DNA from 2 places in the Xanthomonas campestris pv. campestris str. ATCC 33913 genome. Region 1 is predicted to be linked to the other one. Evidence: predicted binding sites of a transcription regulator. Region 1 holds the regulator's gene; the other holds the start of a gene.
The links. The regulator FliA, encoded in region 1, starts transcription of late flagellar genes. The targets are predictions, from matches to a motif close to TAAAGTTTNNCNNNCNNNGGCCGATAA.

Region 1 (11,759 bases):
GCGATCCGACCACGCGCGATCGGCCAACAATCTCGCTAACACGCTTGTGTAGGAGCGACCTCGGTCGCGAGGGCTTTACCGGGAACGCCCATGGGCTTTACCGGGAACGCCCATCGCGCCCAAGGGCGCTCCTACGCATTGACCGGCGCCCCGCCCCTTCCCTCTACGCGCCGGCAATGCCTGCCAACCGGTAATCGAATGCCAAAACCCGGCGTCGGAAACCCGCCACTGGTCCGAACCTCCAATCGATTGCAGGGCGCTGGCCGTTTCCAGGCGCTCCAATCGCTCAACGTTCGACGTACAGCCCACCAGCGGCTCTGCCCGCAAGGCGTCGCCACCACATCGCCGCCCCGGAAAAACGTCAATCAATCCAGTGACTTGACCACTTCCGCCCAGGCCAAACCCCCAGCCCTGCCTCCGTCCCAATCCCCCAAATCCACGCGCCGGAACCCCGGCGCCGCGTTTTGGCACACCGCATGCATTAGCTCTGGCGAGACCGCAGACAGCCACACCGCTGCGGGGCGGGACGCAGCACTTGGACGAACGAACGGGACAGGCACCTCATGACGCTGGCAACACACCCACATTTCACCCGCACCCGTACGGCGTCCGTCGGGTCCTGTTCCTGGAGGCACTTCGCATGAAGATCAAACGCTTTGTTGCCCCGGACATGCGCACCGCATTCCGCATGGTGCGCGAAGAGCACGGCCCGGACGCGGTGATCCTGTCCAACCGCCGTACCGCCGAAGGCGTCGAGATCGTCGCCGCCAGCAACTACGACGAAGAACTGGTGCAGCGCGCCCTGGAAACCGCCCGCTCCGACGTGCCGGTCACCGCCGCGGCGCCGGCTCCGGTCCAGCAGGCGCCGGCCATCCAGCCTGCCCCGGTGCACGTGCCGCGTCGCGACACCGCCGAAGTCGGCATGACCCAGCGCCAGCGCGTGGCCAGTGCCGCCGAAGAAATGATCGCCGCCATGGCCCTGCGCCAGCCGGTCAGCGTGCCGCGCCCCGCCCCGGCGGCTGCACCGGTCCGCGCTGCCGCGCCGATGCCGGTCGCCGTGCAGAGCGCACCGGCTGCCGCCATGCGCCAGCAGCCCGAGCACGCCCTGTCGGAACTGCCCGAGCAGCTGTTCGCCGAATTCCTGACCACCCCGCCGGTGCCGCGTGCACCGCTGCAGGCCCCGGTCGTCGCCACCGCGCCGGTCCCGGCGATTCCGGCCGCTGTTGCCGCACCGGTCGCGATCGCACACCACCACGACGACGAACTGGTCGACGACGGCTTCGACCTGGACGACGCGCTGCCGCAGATCCTGCCGCCGGCCGCGCTGCCGCCGCTGGTCGTCGCCCCGGTGGCGCCGGTCGCCCTGGCCGCCGTGCAGGCCGCCGCCCCGGCGCCGCAGAACGACGAAGAACTCAAGCAGCTGCGCGGTGAGCTGGCGCTGATGCGCCAGATGATCGAGCGCGAAATGAACCGCCTCACCGACGAACGCCTGCGCGGCTCGCCGGTGCGTGCCCAGGCGCTGGAGCTGATGGACGACTACGGCTTCGACGCCGGCCTGATCCGCGATGTTGCCCTGCAGATCCCGGCCGACACCGAATTGCACCGCGGCCGTGGCCTGATGCTGGGCCTGCTGTCCAAGCGCCTGCCGGTGGCCCCGGTCGACCCGCTGGAACTGGGCGGCGTCATCGCCCTGGTCGGCCCGACCGGCGCCGGCAAGACCACCACCATCGCCAAGCTCGCCCAGCGCTTCGCCGCCCAGCACGCCCCGCGCGACGTGGCCCTGGTCACCACCGACACCCAGCGTGTCGGCGGCCGCGAACAGCTGCACAGCTACGGCCGCCAGCTCGGCATCGCCGTGCACGAGGCCGACAGCGCCGAAAGCCTGCTGGAGCTGCTCGAGCGCCTGCGCGACTACAAGCTGGTACTGATCGACACCGCCGGCATGGGCCAGCGCGACCGCGCCCTGGCCGCCCAGCTCAACTGGCTGCGCGCCGCCCGCCAGGTCACCTCGTTGCTGGTGCTGCCCGCCAACGCCCATTTTTCCGACCTCGACGAGGTCGTGCGCCGCTTCGCCCATGCCAAGCCCCAGGGCGTGGTGCTGACCAAACTCGACGAGACCGGACGCTTCGGCAGCGCCCTGTCGGTGGTCGTCGATCACCAGATGCCGATCACCTGGGTCACCGACGGACAACGCGTCCCCGATGACCTGCACCGTGCCAATGCCGCCAGTCTCGTTCTTCGCCTTGAAGATTTGCGGCGCGCTGCCGATAAGCCCTGTACTCCGGAGCACAACCATGCAGTCGCGTGAATACGCAAAGCTGACCAACGCCTTCCCCCTGTCGGCGACCCGTCCCGAGCCTTTGGGCCCGGTGCGCACCATTGCCGTGACCGGTGGCAAGGGTGGCGTGGGTAAAACCAACATCTCCGCCAACCTGGCGGTGGCCCTGGCCGACATGGGCAAGCGCACCCTGCTGCTCGACGCCGACCTGGGCCTGGCCAATCTGGACGTGGTGCTGGGCCTGTCGCCCAAGTACACCCTGGCCGACCTGATCGCCGGCCGCTGCACGCTGGACGAAGTGATCATCGAAGGCCCCGGCGGCGTGCTCGTGGTGCCGGCCGCCTCCGGTCGCCGCCACATGGCCGAACTGGCCCCGGCCCAGCACATCGGCCTGGTCAACGTGTTCTCCGAACTGGAGCGCGACCTGGACGTGATGGTCATCGACACCGCCGCCGGCATCACCGACAGCGTGCTGACCTTCTGCCAGGCCGCCCAGGACACCGTGGTGGTGGTCTGCGACGAGCCGGCCTCGATCACCGACGCCTACGCGCTGATCAAGGTGCTCTCGCGCGAACGCGGCGTGGACCGCCTGCAGATCATCGCCAACATGGTGCGCGACCCCAACGAAGGCCGCCTGCTGTACGACAAGCTCTCGCGGGTGTGCGAAAAGTTCCTCGGCGATGTCTCGCTGAACTACCTCGGCCACGTGCCGCAGGACGATTGGCTGCGCCTGTCGGTGCAGCGCCAGCAACCGGTCATCAAGGCCTACCCGGCCAGTCCCTCGGCACAGGCCATTGCCGAAATCGCACGCCGTACCTCGCGCTGGCAGGCCCCCACCGTGCCGCGCGGCAACGTCGAGTTCTTCGTCGAACGCATCATCCAACGGGGAGTGGCCGCATGAGTACCGCCACCGCAACGACCGCCACGGCCCAGTACCGTGCCGTGCAACGCAATAACGCCAACGATGTGGTCACCCAGCACGCCGACCTGGTGCGCCGGATCGCCCACCATCTGGCCGCGCGCCTGCCGGCGAGCGTGGAAGTGGACGATTTGATCCAGGCCGGCATGATCGGCCTGATCGAAGCCTCGCGCAGCTACGACTCCGACCAGGGCGCCTCGTTCGAAACCTATGCCTCGATCCGTATCCGCGGCTCGATGATCGACGAGATCCGTCGGGGCGACTGGGTGCCGCGCTCGGTGCACCGCCGGGCCCGCGACGCCGCCGCCGCCGTGCGCAAGATCGAACAGAACACCGGCCGCGCCGCCGCCGCCACCGAAGTGGCCGCCGCGATGGAGATGCCGCTGCCCGACTACCTGCGCCTGATGGAAGACGCCGCACGCGGCCAGGTGCTGAGCCTGGAATCGCGCATCGAAGACCACGGCGAACTGGACACCACCGCCAAGGGTGGCCCCAATCCGCAGCAGATGATGGAGCGCGGCGAGTTTGGTCGCGAGCTGGGCAAGGCCATTGGCCAGTTGCCCGAGCGCGAGCAGCTGGTGCTGTCGCTGTACTACGAACAGGAATTGAACCTGAAGGAAATCGGCGCCGTGCTCGGTGTCAGCGAGTCGCGCGTCTGCCAGATCCATGGCCAGGCCGTGGTGCGTTTGCGCGGCCGCCTCAAAGTCTTCGAGCTGGCAGATGCCGGTGTCGAAATTGACGATTAATTTTTTCGTGTTAGGAGCTTGATGTGAATAAGAACATGCGGATCCTGATCGTGGACGACTTCTCGACGATGCGCCGTATCGTCAAGAATCTGTTGGCGGATCTCGGCTTCACCAATACCGCAGAGGCCGAAGACGGCAACAGCGCACTGGCTGCGTTGCGCGCGGGCCCGTTCGATTTCGTGGTCACCGACTGGAACATGCCCGGCATGACCGGCATCGACCTGCTGCGCAACATCCGCGCCGACGCCAAGCTCAAGCACCTGCCGGTGATGATGGTGACCGCCGAGGCCAAACGCGAACAGATCATCGAAGCCGCCCAGTGCGGCGTGAACGGCTACATCATCAAGCCGTTTACCGCCCAGACCCTGGAAGAAAAGCTGGGCAAGGTGTTCGAACGTCTGGCGGCGACCGCCTGATGAACGCCACCGTGGACACCAATGCCGAACGCGCCGCGCTGATCGACCGCCTGCAGGGCGCGCTCGATGCGTTGGAAAGCGGTGACGAAGCCGCCTGGAAGCGCGAGGTCGACCACCTCGCCGCCTTGCGCACCCGTCCGATGATGCAGGGCCTGAGCCGGCTTGCACGCGAACTGGGCCAGGCCCTGGGCGAACTGCCCACCGTGCCCGAAGAAGCCGGCGAGCTGGACGACGCCTGCTCGCGGTTGGACCACGTGGTGGAAATGACCGAAAAGGCCAGCCATCGCACGCTGGATCTGGTCGAAGAATGCCGTTTGCTGGCGAACCAGCTGCGCGATGGTGGTCTCAACCAGGACCAGGGCGCGCTGATGGACAAGATGCGCCACAACCTGACCGAGCTGTCGCTGGCGCAGAGCTACCAGGACCTGAGCGGCCAGATCATTCGGCGCGTGGCCGGCATCGTGCGGCGCGTGCATGAAGGCTTTGGTGCCCTCGGCCTGCCGCCGAAAAGCACCGAGCCGAAGAAAGACGACGGCGGTCTTGCCGGTCCTGCAGTCAAGGGCCTGGACCGTCACGCGGTGTCGCAAGACGACGCCGACGACCTGCTGTCCGGATTGGGGTTGTAACCATGAGTGCTGTTCCAGACGATATTGCTGCCGATTTCATCGTCGAGGCCCAGGAAATCCTGGATCGCCTCGGCGAACAGCTGGTGTCGCTGGAACAGGCGCCAGACGAAGCCGACCAGCTCAACGCGGTGTTCCGCGGCTTCCACACGCTCAAGGGCGGCGCCGGCTTTCTGGCGATCAAGCCCATGGTGGAGCTGTGCCACGCCGCCGAAGAAACCCTCGGCATGGCGCGCTCCGGCCAGGCGGTGCTGCAGGCGCATCACTTCGATGCCGCGCAGCAGTCGCTGGATTATCTGCAGGCCATGCTCGATGCGATGGGCTCGGGTGACCCGGTGCCGCATGCACCGGCGTCGCTGATCGCGCAGTTCGATGCCAAGAGCGGCCCGCCGGCGGTGAAATCCGCGCCCAAGGCTGCTGCGCTCGCCGCGGTGCCCGCCGGCCAGGCACCGGCCGCCGCCGGTGCCAAGGCCACGCCGAAGGCCGCAGCCAAGAGCGGTGGCGCCGAAGCCGAACAGACGGTGCGCGTGGATACCAAGCGCCTGGACGCCATCGTCAACCTGATCGGCGAACTGGTGCTCTCGCGCAACCGGCTCAAGACCTTGCGCACCCGCTTACGCGACGAAGAACTCGACCGCGCGGTGAGCACGCTCGACATCGCCACCGCCCGCTTGCAGACCGCGGTCATGCGCACCCGCATGCAACCGGTGAGCAAGGTGTTCTCGCGCTTTCCCAAGGTGGCCCGCGATGTGGCGCGCACGCTATCCAAGGAAGTGGAACTGGAGCTGATTGGCGCGGAGACCGAGCTGGATCGCAACCTGGTCGAAGCCCTGGCCGACCCGCTGGTGCACCTGGTGCGCAATGCGATCGACCACGGCATCGAATCACCGGCATTGCGCGAAGCCACCGGCAAGCCGCGTAGTGGCCACGTGCGCCTGTCCGCGCAGCAGGAAGGCGACTACGTCAGTATCGAAATCCAGGACGACGGTGCCGGCATCGACCCCGAGCGCCTGCGCGAAATCGCCCGCAACAAGGGCCTGATCGATGCAGAAGCCGCCGCGCGCCTGAGCACCGACGAGTGCCTGCATCTGATCTTCATGCCCGGCTTCTCGACCAAGGCCGAGGTGACCGACATCTCCGGCCGCGGCGTCGGCATGGACGTGGTGCAATCGCGTATCCGCGAGCTCAGCGGGCAGATCCAGATCCAGTCCGAACTGGGCCGCGGCAGCCGCTTCATGATTCGCGTGCCGCTGACCCTGGCGATCCTGCCCACCTTGCTGGTGCAGGCCGGCGAAGCGGTCTATGCCCTGCCGCTCGCCCGCGTGGTTGAGGTGCTGCATGCCCCGCAGTCCTCGCTCGGCTGGTTCGACGGCCGCGCCGTGCTCGATCGTCGTTCGCACACCTTGCCGCTGATCGACCTGCGCCGCTGGCTGGGCGTGCCCGCCGAACAACCGCCGCTGCTGACCGTGGTGCTGCTGCAGGCCGGCGAAACCCGCTTCGGCCTGGTGGTGGACCAGGTCCGCGGCCGCGAGGAAGTGGTGATCAAGCCCCTGCCCCGCGCCCTGCGCGGCCTGCCCGGCTACGCCGGCGCCACCCTGATCGGCGATGGCCGCATGGCGCTGATCCTGGACGTGGATGGGCTGCGTTCCAGCGATCATTGATTTTGGGGATTGGGGATTGGGGATTGGGATTCGGGATTCGGCAAGACGATCCTGGTTGCCTGATCTAACGACAACGGCCGCGTACTGCGGCCGTTGTCGTTTCACTACCAGCATCGCTGCCGATCTACGCCGCCATGCGCGCAGGCATGGGCGCGATGGTTTGGCGACGGCCAGGCTGCCGTGGAACTGAATCTGGAACCGTTATTTCAGAACCGTTACTTCACTAGCTCTCACACCATCCGGTGTTGAGGCGCAATCGACTGCTCTCGCTGTTGCTCCTGCTGCTGGGATTGCTGTTGGCGCTGAGTTTCGCCCAAGGCCTGTAATTGCGCCAAGGATTGCTCGACGGGCTGCGCAATCGCATCACTCGTCATCATATGCGCCATCTTGTGAGCGGGATCGTTCAACGCACCTTCCACAACGAAGACGTTCTCGCCCTGCCGCACGGACTTGGTGTACTCGCTCAGCACGACATGATCGATTCGCGACAGCCCGTTCTCTTTGGCTAAATACGCGCTGCTTGCTGCCAGCCGTGCACCGTTGTCGTCGTACTCGCGGCCGAGACCTTGCTCAAGGCGGCGAACGGCCTCTTCTGCTTGGTGATGCAGCGGATCTGTTGGCAGCACTCTCGCGAGCTGTGTTGCTTCCTGTAGTGGAGATACCTGCTCACCGGGCGGCTGCGCCTCACCAATCACCTTCTGCCAAAGTTCCTGCTTGGGCTTCGGATTGATGTGCTCCTTATTCAACTCACTTTTAGGCAAAGGAGCAGAAATGCTCTTGATATCATCTACGTTTTCTACGGGCCTGATATCCCCCTCGAAGCCTTTATCGATTCCGTCTTTTGTCTTCCGGTGCAGTCCAGCGTGGTTGAGCGCATCCCACGTGAAGTCGATACAACTATTCTTAGCACCGTGATATTCCATATTGAACCCATGCTTTGCAGGGGCTACGCCGAAGGCTTCCAGCTTGTCATACTGCGCCTTATCGATCTCCATCGTGCGTGAGTAATACGGCTTTTGATAGGTGTCGACGTCATTGAAAGAAACTTTCCCTGGCCCGCTAGCCTCGCCATGTTTGATAGGCGAAAACCCATAACTTTTGACAGTCGCTCCGTCGTCAATCGAGTAATACATATGGCCACCGAAGGATGTGCCTCCGGCCATCAACGGCGTACCTGCGGCAGCGACGTAGACAGTGACTGCATAGCGCTTTTCATGATCATCCATGCTCATTCCCCTTACTTTCCTTTGTAGGTGTAAGCGACAAGAAGTTGCGCATTAGCCGCAACCAGCGCCTCGGCGTTCTGATCAAAGCGCAGTTTGAGCCGATAACGGCCTGGCTTGACAGCATTGCTATAGCCGAACGCCAACTCCCTGGACGCGGTCTGTTCAGTAGACAAACCGGCGTCTTGCAGCGTCGTACCGTCCGCATCAAAAGCGAACAGACCAGGAGCCATACCATCAGCTGACAAGGGAATGGACGCCTGCTGACCTACCCCCACACGCTGACTACGCTGCAATTCCACGGAGACCGGACCGGATGGTTCAATACGCTCCAAGTGGAGCTCGGCCGAAACACCAGCGCTAATCAGCCTGTCAGCACTTTGGGAGACGGCAGTTGGATCGACACCGGTGATCCGCACACCGATGAAAACGGGAGGAGTCGCGTCGTCGGGCAGTGCGGGCACATCGAATTCCAGCTCTGTAGGCCCACGATCATGTGGGGTCAAACTCCGTACCAACGGGACGACCGTTCTCATCTCTATCTGCTCCTTTGCGATAGGCACGTTTTCAGGCGGCGGTTGCAGGCTGCAGCCAGCGATCAGGCAGGTAATCAATGCCGTGAGTGCAAAGCGCATTGGATCGTTTGCAAGGGGCACGGCCTTTCTCCAATAAGTGTTGGTGCTGCAGGGGGAATTTTGACAGTTTTTCAATGTCATCGTGTCATGCACGCCTCTCAACCACCCCCAATGCCCTATGCACGCATTGCTTTATGAGGCCTGACAACTCCAGGGCTGAGTGATATGTCCGCTACCTCAGCTTATCGGATGTAGACCCATTCGACGCATTTGTGCGCCACCAACTCTTGCGGTTCCGCAGCTTCACCTCTTGGGAAAACCTCTACACGCATCCCCGGGCGCGTGTAGAAATCACTCATCCAGCGGCCGTCCTCGACGATGTTGCGCTCGCGCGCAAATCCCATTAACTCAAGCTGCTGGGTGAAGCGGTCGAAGTCCAGACGACAGATCTCGGTCATTGAAGGCGATGCACCGGCCACATTGCGATCAAAACGGAATTCAAACCAGCGTCCATCGAGTTTGGTTTCATCAACACCAAAGCCGTAGCTCCACTCTTTGGTGAGCCGGCCAAAAGCACGGTATAGGGGTTCATCATCTTTTACGAATTGAACGACCTGCCCCATTGCCGACTTCAGACGCTCGGGAGTGAAGTCGGAAATGGTCTGGCTGCCTTTGATCAACGCAAGCAGCTGGCCAAGCAAACCCTCCGCAGTGGGCTTGTCAGGCGGCACAGTGGCAGGGCTGGATGAACTCAAGGCGGATGTCTCCTTGACGGTTGCCGGAGCTGCGCCGCCCGCCGCGTGGGCGCAAGCTCCCAGAGCCAGGGTGGCGAGCAAGGCGTAGAGGGGGCGCGCGATCATGAAGCGTCCGTTATGCGCTGGTGTGGCTGCGACGCTAGTGGCATGCGGCACTGAGGTCAATCGCAGGGCATCTGGCAGCCGCAGCATCATCACCGCACGCTGCGCGCCTTGGCCGGCACATCCACCTGCGCCAACACCCGCCTGATAATTGCACCTGACCCCATCACGCTCCGTGATCAAACCACTACCCCACGCCCTGCGCGGCCTACCCGGCTACGCCGGCGCCACCTTAATCGGCGACGGCCGGATGGCGCTGATTCTGGATGCGGACGGATTGCGCTCCAGCGATCATTGATTTTCGGGAATCGGGAATCGGGAATCGGGAATCGGGAATCGTCAAGACGATCCTGGCTGCCTGATCTGACGACAACGGCCGCGTACTGCGGCCGTTGTCGTTTCAGTACTAGCATCGCTGTCGATCTATGTCGCCAAGCGCGCAGGCACGGGCGCGATAGTTTGGCGACGGTCAGGCTGCCGTGGAACTGAACCTGGAACTAAGGTATCCCCACGTTTTACACCGTAAGCGTCATCTGCTCGCGCACTGCCGCAGGCAGTGCGCGCAAGCGCCCTATCCACCGTGAGACGGGTTCCATCGGCCACTGCCTGACCAGCGCTTCTCGGCCGATGCGTAGCGTGGAGTAAAGCTTGCGTGTGCTGTTGCGAGGAGACAGCCACTGGGCGATACCGGTCGCTTCGCATCCCAGCCCCGCCAACCAGCTGGCGAATGCAGCCAACGTATTGATCAGCAGCAGGATCTGCAGTCGCTCGCCGCGTCGGGTCAAACTGTCTTCCAGCGCCTGGCCGTAGCGATGTGATTTCAGATCGCGAAATGCAAGCTCGATCTGCATCCGTCGTGCGTACACATTGACCAACTGCTTTGCGCTGGGCGCCTGCAGCTGCGGGGATGCAACGATGAGCCAAGGCTCGCGCTCGCGCGCTGCGGCCTTCAGACTCGATGACGCACGCGAGACTTTGGCGGGTGAGCGGCGATTGCACTGTTTGCGCCCTTGCCGTGCCTTGGCGTAAATCACCAACCTGCAATCGAGTGGATCGCTGCGATTGGCCTGCATCGGCGGTAACTCGCATGCACGATTGGACGCCAACACATGCAGTTTCCGGCTGTCGATCCACTGATCTGCTTCATCCCGCACGTCCTGCGGCTTGACTTGCGTGCGCCCGCGCAGTCGCCCAACCCAACACCAGCCCATGGCCGATACAGCGCGGAACCACGGTGTCCGGAAGCCGGCGTCAGTGACCAGGATCGGGCGAACATCGTCCGGAACCAGTGCCCTCAGTTGTTGCAAGAAGCGTCTTTCTGCACCAGGCGATCCCTGCTGCTTTCCTGGCACTACCATGTCCAGCAAGGTAAGCGTGCGGCCGCCCACCGGCACCGCTGCGCGCAGCAGACACCACGATTTGTCTGGCTTCAGATCGCTCCAGTCGATGACGATTACCGGCTGCGCGCCGCGCAGCAGCCAGTGCGCCATCTCGTGGTCGATCACTGATCGCTCGACCTGCAAATTGCGATTACTCAACAGGCGATCAACTGCCTTGAGCGGCGCGCGCACCCGCAGTGCGCTCGGCCACGAACGTGCGATGTCCATCAGTGTCAGCCTGCGTCCGTGCAACAACGCCTCGACCGCATGCAGCAACGCGCGTTCGCGCAACGCATGCATCCCGGACAGTGAGTTGGGCAGGCACTTCTGCAATACTTCGCTGGCGCGCATGGTCGTCAACCTTCTCTGGCTTAGTCACCTTGAAGATTGCGCCATGCGCGCACTTTCTTCCAGGCAATTACGTCGCAAGTGATTGATTTGCCAGGAGGAAATGTGGGGAAACCTCAGAACCTGGAACCGTTATTTGAACCGTTATTTTGACCCCGTTATCTCGTTGCGAAACACTCAGCGCGTCACCGACGGACCAGCCTGGCTGACGGCTTGCTGGGACTGCTCCAGCGCCTGCTGCTGTTCGCGCGCTTGGGCCTGGGTTTGGTTGATTGCCTGCAGACGATCGAACGACTGGGTCTCTGGTGTCTGCACGGCGTCCATGGTCGACATATGGGCACGCTGGTGAGCCGGGTCGTTGAGGGCGCCCTGAACGACGAAGACCTTCTCGCCGCCCGCCAGCTGAGCCGTTGGGTTGTTGAGCACCACATGATCCACCCGCGACAACCCTTCCTCTTTTGCCAGAGCAAGCAGGCTGGCAGTCATGCGCTGGCTTGATGCATCCCACTCCCTGCCATGCTGGGCATCGAGCTTTTGCACCCCATTCCTGATCTGTTGGTAGAGCGAGTGATCCGCATGACCGGGGTCTGACGGAAAAAGCTGTGCCGACGGCCCCGGCGATTGCGGATCGCGCTCTCGCAGCTCCTGCTCCAGCGCCTGGGCAGAAATCGGCGAGATGTGCAGGTGAGTGTCCTTGCTGTGCTGGAAGAGCCCAGGGGTTGGCGGCTGTGTAC
Region 2 (11,759 bases), 1.7 Mb from region 1:
ATTGAGCAGGTCCTGCAGCGGATACGCCAGGTAGGCGCCATCGCCGGAGCTGGCGCCATCGGGCACCACCCACAGCCGCAGCAGGCCCAGGATGTGATCGATGCGGATGCCGCCACGGTCGCGCAGCACCGCACGCAGCAGCGCGATATACGGCGCAAATCCGCTACGGCGCAGCGCGGTGGGCGAGTACGCACCGATGCCCCAGTGCTGGCCATCGGCATTGAAGGCGTCCGGGGGCGCGCCCAGCACCAGCCCGCGCAGTACGGTGTCGGCCGCGGCGGCGGCTTCGGCACCATTCGGATCAAAGCCCACCGCCAGATCGGCAATCAGGCCGATCCGCATGCCGCGCTCGTGCGCTTCACGTTGCACGTCGGCCCAGCTGCGGGCGGCCAGCCATTGGGTGAACACATGCAGGTGCGCATCGCCATCGCCGAAGTCGCGCGCGGCGAAGTGCGCAAATGCCTCCAGCGCCGCGCCACCCTGGGCGCGAAACGCCGCCAGCTCCGGGTGGTCTGGCGTCACCTGGGTGGACAGCTGGCGCAGCAGTTCCCACTTGGCAGCGGCCGAGGCCGGCCAGTCGATCAATGCGGTGCCATGCAGCCCGTCCAGGCGCTCGCGCAGGCCGGGCACGGCAGCAATCGCCGTGTGCACGGCATCGCCCAGCACGCGCACCGGTGCGGCGTGCAAGGGGTCCAGGAACCGCCGGTCGCTGGGCGAATACGGGCTGTAGCCGCCGGTGATCGGGCGCGAGGCATGCACCGGGCTCAGCGCCAACGCATCGGCATTGGCGCCGGCGGCCTGCCGCACCCACTCCATGGCTCCGGCCGCATCGCCAATGCCGCCATCGTCGGCGCTGCGGGCCGAATACACCTGCAGCGCCATGCCCCACGCACGCGGCGCCGGCTGGCCACAGGCGTCGGCCACGCTGAAGCAGCGCTGCGGCGCCACGGCCACCTGCTGGGCCGTGGTGCCCAGTTCCAGCGTCCAGTAGCCAAAGCGCGCCGGCGCCAACAGCCGGCCCTGCGCATCGGCACGCGCGGCCTCGCTGCTGCCGTCTTCGGCCTGCCAGCGGCCCTGTGCGTTGGGCGCAACCCGCAACGGCAAGGGCTCGCCCACCTTCACCGTCACCAGCGGCGCCGGCTCGGCGGCAGTGGCGCGGATGCGCTGCAGGCTGTCGGCGCGCTGCGCGGCGTTGGCAGCGGGCAATTCCAGCGCGGTGAGCACGGCATGGATCGACTCCGGCGCCACCTGGCGCGGCTGGTCGCTGGCGTCCACCCAATCCACCATCACCCCGGCCGCGGCGGCCAGGGCATGCAGTTCCTGCGTACTCATGCGTGTTCCTCGTACCAGGCGATGAAGCTGTCGGTGGGCAGCGTCTGCGCATCGGCCGTAACGTTCTCGGCATGCGCCACGCGGCCACGCAGCGGCGGCAACGGCACTGCCTCGGCACCGACATTGAAGGCGATATGCCACAGCCCGCCCGGCAACTCCCAGGTGGCGGTGACTGCACCGTCGGCCAGCACGCTGGCACGCAGCGCGCGCGCCTGCGCCAGGCCGGGCACCAGCCACTGCCGGCGCACGCCCAGCAGCGCCTGGAACCAGGCCGCCCACTGCGCGCCGTCGCCGTGCGCGGCGTCTTCGATCGGCGCACGCGAGGCAGCAAAGGTGGCATGGCTGTTGGGGTCGGGAATGGTTTCGCGCTTGGCCGGGTCGGCGAATGCGGCAAAGTGCGCAAACTCGCGGCGGCGGCCTTCGCGCACCGCATCGTCGAGCGGCGGGCCGAAGTCGGTGAAGAACAGGAACGGCTGCGTTGCGCCCCACGGCTCGCCCATGAAGAACAGCGGGATCATCGGCGTCAATGCGGTCAGCGCCAGCGCCGCACGCAACCGTTGCGGCGACACCAACACGCTCAGCCGCTCACCGCAGGCGCGGTTGCCGATCTGGTCGTGGTTCTGCGCGAAGATCACGAACTTATGCGGCGGCAGCGCCCCGCTCGGCTCGCCCCGCACATGCCCGCGCGGATCGGGCTGGCCCTGATAGGCGAAGCCTTCGCCAAGCACGCGCGCCAGATGCTGGGTGGGCTGGTCGGCAAACGCGGCGTAATAGCCCTCTTCCTCGCCGGTCAGCAGCACGTGCAGCGCATTGTGGAAATCGTCGTCCCATTGCGCGGTGTAGCCACGGTCCAGTTGCGAGGCCTGGTTGGCTTCGTTTTCCAGCACCAGATGCACGTGCCGCCCGGCCGGCAGGCTGGCCTCGATGGTCTCGCGCAAGGTATCCAGGAACGCATTGGGCGTGATCGCATGCACCGCATCCAGGCGCAGCCCGTCGAAGCCGTATTCGTGCAGCCACATCAGCGCGTTGTCGAGGAAGTAGCGCTGCACCGGCGGCTTGCGGAAGTCGATCGCTGCGCCCCACGGCGTGGGCTTGTCTTCGTTGAAGAACGCCGAGGCGTAACTGCCCAGGTAATTACCGTCCGGGCCGAAGTGGTTGTAGACCACATCCAGCAACACCATCAGGCCATGGCCGTGTGCAGCGTCGATCAGTGCCTTGAGCTCGTCCGGCGTGCCGTAGGCCTCGGCCGGCGCATACGGCAGCACGCCGTCGTAGCCCCAGTTGTGCGCACCGGGAAACGCGCTCAGCGGCATCAACTCGATCGCGGTGATGCCCATTGCCGCCAGCTGCGGCAGCTGCGCCTGCACACCGGCGTAGCCGCCGCAGGCACCAACATGCAGTTCGTAGATCACCGCCTCGTCCCACGGCCGGCCCTGCCACTGCGTGTGCGTCCAGTGGTAGCCGTCAACGCGCTGCACCGCACTGGAGCCGTGCACGCCATCGGGCTGCCAGCGCGAGGCCGGGTCCGGCACCGGCGTCTGGCCATCCACGCGGTAGCGGTAGCGCGCATCCAGTGCGCAGGCCACCACACCACTGAAAAACCCATCGTCCTGCCGCTGCAACGCGGCACGCTCGCCGCTGTCGAAGATCACTTCCACGGTGTGGGCATCGGGCGCCCAGAGCGCAAAGCGCACCTGCCCGTCGCCCGCCGGCCATGCACCCCAGGCGGGCGTGGTCACATTGCGCTCGATCATGTCATTTCTCCGCTTGCAGGTAGATCGTGGCCAGCGGCGGCAGCGTCAGGCGCAGGCTTTGCGCGTGGCCATGCATCCCGGTCGGTTCGGTCAGCAGACGACCGCCATTGCCAAGATTGCTGCCGCCGTAATGGGCACTGTCGGTATTGAGGATTTCGCGCCAGCCGCCGGCACGCGGCACGCCGACGCGGTAGTCGTGGTGCGGCTGCGGGGTGAGGTTGCTCACCGCCAGCAGCGGCGCGCCGCCGTCGGGGTCGTGGCGAATGAAGGCCAGCACGCTGTTGCGCGCATCGTCGGCCACGCTCCACTCGAAGCCATCGGCACGGTGGTTGCCGCGGTACAACGCCGGCACGCGGCGCAAGGCGCGGTTGAGATCGCGCACCAGCTGTTGCATGCCGCGATGCGGCGCGTGATCGAGCAGGTGCCAGTCCAGCGAGCGGTCGTGATTCCAGTCCGCCCACTGGCCGAATTCGGCGCCCATGAACAGCAACTTGTCGCCCGGGTGCGCCCACATCAACGCCAGGTAGGCGCGCAGGTTGGCAAAGCGGCGCCAGTCGTCGCCGGGCATCTGGCCAAGCAGGCCGCCGGTGCCGTGCACCACTTCGTCATGCGACAGCGGCAGCACGAAGCGTTCGGAAAACGCGTACACCAGCCCGAAGGTCAGCTGGCTGTGATGCTGGGCGCGCGCGGCCGGGTCGCGCTGCATGTAGTGCAGCGTGTCGTGCATCCAGCCCATGTTCCATTTGTGCGTAAAGCCCAGCCCGCCTTCGCTGATCGGCGCGGTCACGCCCGGCCAGGCGGTGGATTCCTCGGCAATGGTCAGCACGCCGGGGAACTGGCTGGCGATCTCGCCGGTGAGCTGGCGCAGGAACGCCACCGCCTCCAGGTTCTCGCGCCCGCCATGGGCGTTGGGCACCCACTCGCCCTCGGCACGGCCGTAGTCGCGGTAGAGCATCGAGGCCACCGCATCCACGCGCAGGCCATCGAGGTGGTAATGCGCAATCCACTCCATCGCACTGCCGAGCAGGTACGCGGTGACTTCGGGCCGGCCGTAGTTGTAAATCAACGTATTCCAGTCGCGATGCATGCCCTCGCGCGGGTCGGCGTGCTCGTAGGTGGCACTGCCGTCGAACTGGCTCAGCCCATGCGCATCATCGGGGAAGTGCGCGCTGACCCAGTCCAGGATCACGCCGATGCCGGCGCGGTGACACGCATCGACGAACTGGGCAAACCCATCCGGGCTGCCGTGCCGTGCGGTCGGCGCGTATAGCCCCAGCGGCTGATAGCCCCACGAGCCGCCGAACGGGTGCTCGGTGATCGGCAGCAGTTCGATATGGGTGAAGCCCAGCTCCTGCACGTACGGGATCAGCTGCGCCGCCAGCGACACCCAGTCCAGCGGCTGGTCGTGGCCGTCGCGGCGCCAGGAGGCAGCGTGCACTTCATAGATCGACAGCGGCGCCGGCTCGGCAGCGGCGCTGCGGCGTGCCATCCACTCGGCATCGGTCCAGGCAAACGCATCCGCACTGGCCACCACCGAGGCGGTGGCCGGTGGCAACTCGCTTTGGCGGGCCACCGGGTCGGCCTTGAGCAAGACCCGGCCATCGGCGGTGATGATGGCGTACTTGTAGCGCGCGCCGGTCTCCACGCGTGGCAGCACCAGCTCCCAGATGCCGCCGCTGCGCTGGCGCATTGGATGGCGGCGTGGCTCCCAACCGTTGAAGTCGCCCACCACTGCCACGCGCTGGGCATGCGGCGCCCACACCGCGAAACGCACCGCGGGCAACTCGCCAACCTGCACATGCCGCGCGCCCAGGTTGGCGCGCAGCGCCTGGCCGTCGCCGGCACCAATCTGCAGCAATGCCGATTCATCGATCTGCGGCGCAAACGCGTACGGGTCTTCGATCTCCTGCACCACGTCCGGCCAGACGATGCGCAGGCGGTACGCGGCATCTGCCGGCAGTTCGCCTTCGAACACACCGTCGATCGGGCTGGCCTGCATGCGGGCCAGCAACTTGCCGCGGCCATCGATCAGCCCCAAAGCCTCGGCGCCGGGCGCCAGGACCCGCACACGCAAGCGGCCATCGGCCTGCACGTGCGGCCCCAACACCGCAAAGGCGTCGCCGGGGAGCCCGGCGGCGATCGCCTGCAGGTCCTGCAGTGCTACGGCGCTCCCTCCGCCGCCTTCCGCCATCTCCTGCTCCGCGTCCCGGCCGTGCACGCCCAACCGTTCGCTCATGACACCGTCGCAACAGCGGGTGCGGTTGCAGCGGTGCGCTCGTATAGCGAGATGTATTTCTTGCCCGCCACATCCCAGCCGCTGGGCCGCAGCATCGCGGCGCGGCGCATCGCCGACAGCAGGCTGGGCAGGCGGAAGGTGCGGAAGGCGCGCTCCAGGCAGCGCCGCAGCGCTTCGGCGCTGGCCTGCTGGAACAGGAACCCGGTGACACCATCGTCCACGGTGTCGATCAGCCCGCCGGTGGCATGCGCGATCGGCAGGCAGCCGAAGCGCTGCGCGTACATCTGGCTCAGGCCGCACGGCTCGAAGCGCGAGGGCATCAGCAGGAAGTCGGCGCCGGCGAACATGCGCCGCGCCAGGCCTTCCTCAAAACCGATGAACGCACCGACCTGGCCGGGATAGCGCCGGGTCAGCTCGGCCACCTGTTGTTCGATCTCCGGCTCACCGCCGCCGATCACCGCGATCTGGCCGCCAGCGGCCACGATCTGCGGGGCGACCTCGCAAATCAGGTCCAGGCCCTTCTGGTGCACCAGGCGCGACACCACCGCGAACAGCGGGCCGGTGCTCTCACGCAGACCGAAGGCCTTGCGCACCTGCGCGGCGTTGGCCTGGCGGCCCTGCCAGTGGTTCACGCTGAAATGGCTGTCCAGGTATTCGTCGGTGCGCGGGTCCCAGCTGGCGTCGATGCCGTTGACGATGCCGCTCAGCGCGCCCTTGGCGGCGCGGCCGGCCAGCAGGCGGTCCAGCCCGCAGCCCTGCGCCGGGCCGGTGATCTGCTGCGCGTAGCTGACGCTCACCGTGTTGACGTGGTCGGCATGCACGATGCCACCGCGCAGGAACGACATCTGCCCGTAGAACTCCAGCTCCGAGACGCGCTCGGCCGGGATGCCCAGTGCGGCGGCCATCGAATACGGCACCAGGCCCTGGTAGGCCAGGTTATGGATGGTCAGCAGGCACGGCGTGGTGCCGCCGGACCAGCGCACGTAGGCGGCAGCCAGGGCACACGGCCAGTCGTTGAGATGCAGCAGGCGCGGCCGCCAGCCCAGCCCGGCACGGCCGGCGGCGATCTGCGCGGCAGCGTGCGACAAGGTGGCAAAGCGGATTGCGTTGTCTTCGAACTCCGAACCGCTGGTGCTCACATACGGCGAGCCATCGCGTTCGAACAGTTCCTTGGACAGCAGGATGTAGATCGGCAGGCCGTCCGATTGCACGATGCGGCCGATGTCGCAGGCCGGCAGCGCGGCATGCGCCAGCACACGACCCACGATCTCCACCTTGCCCGCGCGCGCCAGCACCGCGCGGTAGCCGGGGATCAACACGCGCACGTCGTAGCGATGGCGCAATGCGCGCGGCAGTGCCGCCGCCACATCACCCAGGCCGCCGGCCTTGATGAAGTCCGCCATCTCCGACACCACGAACAAGGCACCGCGCGTATCGGCCAGTGCAACCGGCAGACGCTCGTGGTGACGGATGAAACGGCCGCGCGCATCACGCGGCCGCACGCTCTTCTTGAGCGAAGTCGGGATCATCGTGCTGCGCTCTAGGCGTGCGGTAGTGGCGTGAAGCGGCATCATGGCAACCATCTAAACGTCCGTCGTAAAGTGGGTGGAGACGGAAAAACAGAGAAGCAAAAACCATCGCCTGCCTGCGTGGCCAGACGACTTGCAACGAAGAGAGGAGCGGGGCCAACGCGCGTACTCCACGTCGTCCTTGTCAGTGAATCTACACCCCGTCTAAATAAAAGATGCGTGAACACGTGCTGACCTTTCCAAGACAGCACACATTCCCTTGCAGTGGTTCTGCTGCGTCGTTCGGCATAAGCGTGAGATTGCAGTGCGATGACATCCCCACATAGGTGCGCGGTGTCTGCGTTGCACCGAAATCGGGAGCCGCTGCCGTGGCTGTCGTCATCTGCGTAACTGGTTCAGATGCGCGCAATCCGCCCCTTGCGTGTGACGGCCGTCGGCGTTACTGCGGTCGCGTCTGCAAACCGCGCACGCGCGTGCTCAAGGGCCCTGCACCAACGCCGATAACGTGGCGTTGGTACTTCACCCTCGAGACCTGGCGCATGGCAGAACAGCCCGAACACCCCAACCGCCCACGTGGCGGGCTGCGCCGTCTGCTGCCATGGGGCGGTGCCGGCACCGCGCGCCCGGCTACCTTGCCCAGCGTGCTGGGCGAGCGCGACGGCGCTGGATTGGCTGCACATCAGCTGGTGCCGGCCAAGGCCAAGTCGGGCGCGCATGACCCCGCCGCTGCCACTGCGCTACTGATCCGCCTGTTTTCGCATGCCGCGCACCCGGAAGCCTTGCTGCTGGCCTTTGCCGAAGGCATTGCCAGCCTGCATGGCGAGCTCGGCGACATGGGCGTACGCCTGAGTACGGCGTATGCCGCCGGCGACTGGCCCGGGTATGGGCGCGCCCTGCGCCAGCTGATCGACAAATACATCCGCACCATCGATACCGGCGATTCGCTGGCCGAAGGCCGTACCGAAGCCGAACAGCTGCGCGACCTGCTGCGGCACGCGCTGGGCAATGCACTGGCCACGCTGCTGCAACGCAGCCCGGAGTTGGCCGAAGAAGCGCAGACGCTGGCCTCGGCACTGCGCCACTGGCGACCCGGCCACGAACTGATCACCCTGGAACAGCGGCTGCGCGAGCTCAGCCACCAGATCGGCTTGCGCGCCGAAGATGCCAGCGAGCAACAGAACCTGTTGCTGGGGTTATTCGACCTATTGTTGGAAAACGTCGGCGAACTCCTGGACGATCGCAGTTGGCTGCAGGGCCAGATCTCGGTGGTGCGGCAGTTGATCGCCGGGCCGATGGACGTGGGTTCGATCGAACAGGCGCGCGGCACCCTGCGCGAGGTGATCTACAAGCAAGGCCTGCTCAAGCAGGGCATTGCCGACTCCAAGACCGCCATGCGCGAGATGATGGTGTCCTTCGTCGACCGGCTCGACGGCATGGCCACCAGCACAGGCGAATACCACGACCGCGTTGCCGGTTATTCGCAGGCGATCGGCGACGCTCGCAGCATTCCCGACCTCAACCGCTTGCTGCAGGACGTGTTGCAGGACACCGCCGGCGTGCAGGCGCAGGCGCTGGCCGCGCGCGACGAGCTACTGTCCGCGCGCCGCCAGGTGGAAGAAGCCGAGCACCGCATCGCCTCGCTGGAGCAGGAGCTCAAGGACGTCGCCGGGCTGGTGCGCGAAGACCAGCTCACCGGCGCCCTCAACCGGCGCGGCTTCGAAGAACTGTTCGAGCGCGAGGCCACCCGCACCCAGCGCAGCGGGCAACCGCTGTGCGTGGCGATGCTGGACCTGGACGACTTCCGCCGCCTCAACGAGACCCATGGGCATGCCGGTGGCGACGCCGCGTTGCGCCACACCGTGGACGTGGCCAAGTCGGTGCTGCGCACCACCGATGCGATTGCGCGCTTCGGTGGCGAGGAATTCGTGTTGCTGTTGCCGGACTCGACCATCTTCGAGGCCAGCGCCGCGGTGATCCGCCTGCAGCGCGCGCTCGCACAGCGCTCGTTGCTGCATGAGGACGTGCGCGTGTTCGTCAGCTTCAGCGGCGGCGTGGCCATGCGCCGCACCGACGAAGCCCAGGACGAGGTGATCCGCCGCGCCGACCGCGCCATGTACGACTCCAAGGCGGCCGGCAAGAACCGGGTGATCAGCGCCGACTAACTCCCCTGCCAACGCAGCTTCAGATAGTCCATGACCTGCCCGGTCTGGGGTTGGGCAATGAACCCTTGGCGAAACAGCATGCATCCACGTATCTGAGGCAGGGCTGCGTTCAAATCCAGTTGGCGGGCGATCTCCGGGACACCGCCGGCAATGGTCCAGTCCGGCTCCAGCGCATTCGCAATCCCTACCTTGTACAACGCCATGCCGATGTACAGGTGGACACGGCCGCTGCCGACGGTGTCGGCCCACCAGCGCGCGATCGTGTCGTAGCGCACTATCTGGCGCGCAAACGGCCAATAGATCTGCGGCACGATGTAATCGACGAGTTCTTCACGCACCCAGCGCCGGGTATCTGCGTAGGCAACGTCGAACGACGGAGCGCCTGCCTGCGTCTGCGATCCCTGCGGATCGTCCTGCACGTTGCGCCATACCCCTGCCGGACTGACGCCGAAGGCCACACTCGGCCGGATCGTGCGAATGGTCGTGCCCACTTCCCGCATCAAGCGATAGGTGTTGTGGCGCCGCCAATCGCCCTTGTCGACGAAGCCTGCACCATGACGGGCATAGGTCTGTGCGTCGTCCAGCGGCGACTGCGCGGTTTCGCTATAGAAATAATCGTCGAACTGCACACCATCCACGTTGTAACGGACAATCAGTTCCGCGACCACGGCGCAGATCCAGCGGCGAACGGCAGGAATACCGGGATCAAGCACCAGCCGGTTGGCGGCCACCCCCACCCACTCGGGATGTTGCACGTACACGCTGGGGGGCGAATCGCGCGATGCAGCGCTCAACGCATCGCGCGTGGCCTGGCTGATGTTGGTCGAGACGCGGTAAGGATTGAGCCAGGCATGGACCTGGATGCCGCGTGCGTGCGCGTGCCGAAGCAGGAAGGCCAATGGATCGAAACCGGGATCCTTGCCATGCACGCCCGTCAACACCGGCGACCATGGCAGAATCCGCGACCGATACAGCGCATCGGCACATGGCTTGACCTGAAAGACCAACGTGTTGAGATGCAGCGCCTGGGCCTGGTCGAGAATCGCCAGCAATTCCTGCTGCTGGAGCATGACACGCGCAACCGGATCGGCCACACGGGCGGACGCCGCACTTGGCCAGTCGAGATTGAGCACACTCGTTACCCAGGTGGCCCGCATCTGGCCGCGCGCAGGAAGCGCTGCGCGTGCCGGCACACCCGCCACACTCGCTGCGATTGCTGCCGACCCCAGCCCCAGGAAGCGTCTGCGCCCGATCGCGTCGGGCCCGCACGCCAGTGCCGCGGGCGCCCCATCGTCCGCCTGCGGCAGGTCTGACTGCGCCGCTGCACGCGTAGATCCACCTGCATGGTCGTACTCGTCCAGCATCTTGTGCATGTTGCGCTCTCGCCTGTTGTCCGCCAGCAAGGCCAGCCAATGCCATCCGCATGCCACCGCAGGCGACTACCTGGCCGCACACCGCACCAGCGGTGTTGCCAGAGGCTAGCAAGCGCAACCCGCAGGCGCGCAACCCATGATCGTTAGCCTGTACGCGATTTCGCTTGTCGCCGAAGCGACTGCACAGAATCAGTGCGCGGCCTGTTCCCGCGCAGCTTCTGAAACCCGGTCACCGCCGCCAGCACCACCGCACCGGCCACCACGCCCACCAGCATGTTGCCCAGTGCCTCCACCAGCCAGCCCAGGCTGCCGGAGGCCTTTGCCAGGTCCACCACCAGGTGGTGCAGGGTCGGGATGTTGTGCACCAGGATGCCGCCGCCGACCAGGAACATCGCCAGCGTGCCAGCCACCGACAGGAACTTCATCAGCCACGGGGCCGCCACCAGGATGCCGCGGCCCAAGGCCGCCAGCGCAGCGCCTTTCTTGCTCAGATACAGGCCCAGGTCGTCGAGCTTCACGATGCCGGCCACCAGGCCGTAGACGCCGATGGTCATGGCCAGCGCAATCGCCACCAGCACGGCCACCTGCTGGCCGAACGACACGCCCGCCACCACTCCCAGCGACAGCACGATGATTTCGGCCGACAGGATGAAGTCGGTGCGGATCGCGCCCTTGACCTTGTCCTTTTCCAGCGCCACCACGTCCACCGCCTCGTCGGCCAGCACCCGGGTGCGCTCGGCATGCCGCTGCGCATCTTCTTCTTCGCTATGCAGGAACTTGTGCGCCAGCTTCTCCACGCCTTCGAAACACAGGTACGCGCCGCCGATCATCATCAACGGCATCACCAGCGGCACGTTGTAGCCGCGCCCGCGCAGCCAGGCCTCCAGGGCGCTGATCGCCAGCGCCGCCGGCACCAGGATCACCTTGTTCACCAGCGAGCCCTTGGCCACCGCCCACACCACCGGCAGCTCTCGGTCGGCGGTGACGCCGGTGACCTGCTGCGCGTTGAGCGCCAGATCGTCGCCCAGCACGCCGGCCGTCTTCTTGGCCGCCACCTTGGTGAGGATGGACACGTCGTCCAGCAGCGTGGCGATGTCGTCGAGCAGGGTAAACAGGCTGGCACCGGCCATGCGGAGGTCCTTCTTGGGTGGGTGTGAATTCTCGCCGATCCTGCGCGCCGATGGGGTGACGGCTGCACCAGGGTGCTGGCGAGACACCGCGGGGCACTGGCAGCACGCGCCAGCAGGCCAGGCCGCGCCGCGCGCGCCGCCGGCAGCAGCGGTACGCCCACCCCGTTCGCAGGCCCGGGCGCGGATTCACCACACGACGACCCGGCGCTGGCCACACTCGGGCGCTCAACACACCCGGAGATG

Region 2: a site for FliA is predicted at 7,329-7,355, ahead of XCC_RS02115 (GGDEF domain-containing protein). Genes of this name have one in related genera too.

The regions. Positions count from the first base shown of each region.
Region 1 covers NC_003902.1:2,222,161-2,233,919, reverse strand. Annotated here, with positions in the region: gene flhF (flagellar biosynthesis protein FlhF) at 641-2,308, shown strand; gene XCC_RS09915 (MinD/ParA family protein) at 2,295-3,179, shown strand; gene XCC_RS09910 (RNA polymerase sigma factor FliA) at 3,176-3,943, shown strand; gene cheY (chemotaxis response regulator CheY) at 3,967-4,359, shown strand; gene XCC_RS09900 (protein phosphatase CheZ) at 4,359-4,985, shown strand; gene XCC_RS09895 (chemotaxis protein CheA) at 4,988-6,643, shown strand; gene XCC_RS09890 (XVIPCD domain-containing protein) at 6,874-7,776, opposite strand; gene XCC_RS09885 (hypothetical protein) at 7,881-8,582, opposite strand; gene XCC_RS09880 (hypothetical protein) at 8,684-9,301, opposite strand; gene XCC_RS09875 (IS4-like element IS1481A family transposase) at 9,814-11,028, opposite strand; gene XCC_RS09870 (XVIPCD domain-containing protein) at 11,203-11,759, opposite strand, start outside.
Region 2 covers NC_003902.1:487,214-498,972, reverse strand. Annotated here, with positions in the region: gene XCC_RS02135 (4-alpha-glucanotransferase) at 1-1,332, opposite strand, end outside; gene treZ (malto-oligosyltrehalose trehalohydrolase) at 1,329-3,086, opposite strand; gene XCC_RS02125 (1,4-alpha-glucan branching enzyme) at 3,088-5,277, opposite strand; gene glgA (glycogen synthase GlgA) at 5,319-6,905, opposite strand; gene XCC_RS02115 (GGDEF domain-containing protein) at 7,391-9,013, shown strand; gene XCC_RS02110 (glycoside hydrolase family 10 protein) at 9,010-10,386, opposite strand; gene XCC_RS02105 (DUF808 domain-containing protein) at 10,530-11,516, opposite strand; gene XCC_RS02100 (ABC1 kinase family protein) at 11,757-11,759, shown strand, end outside.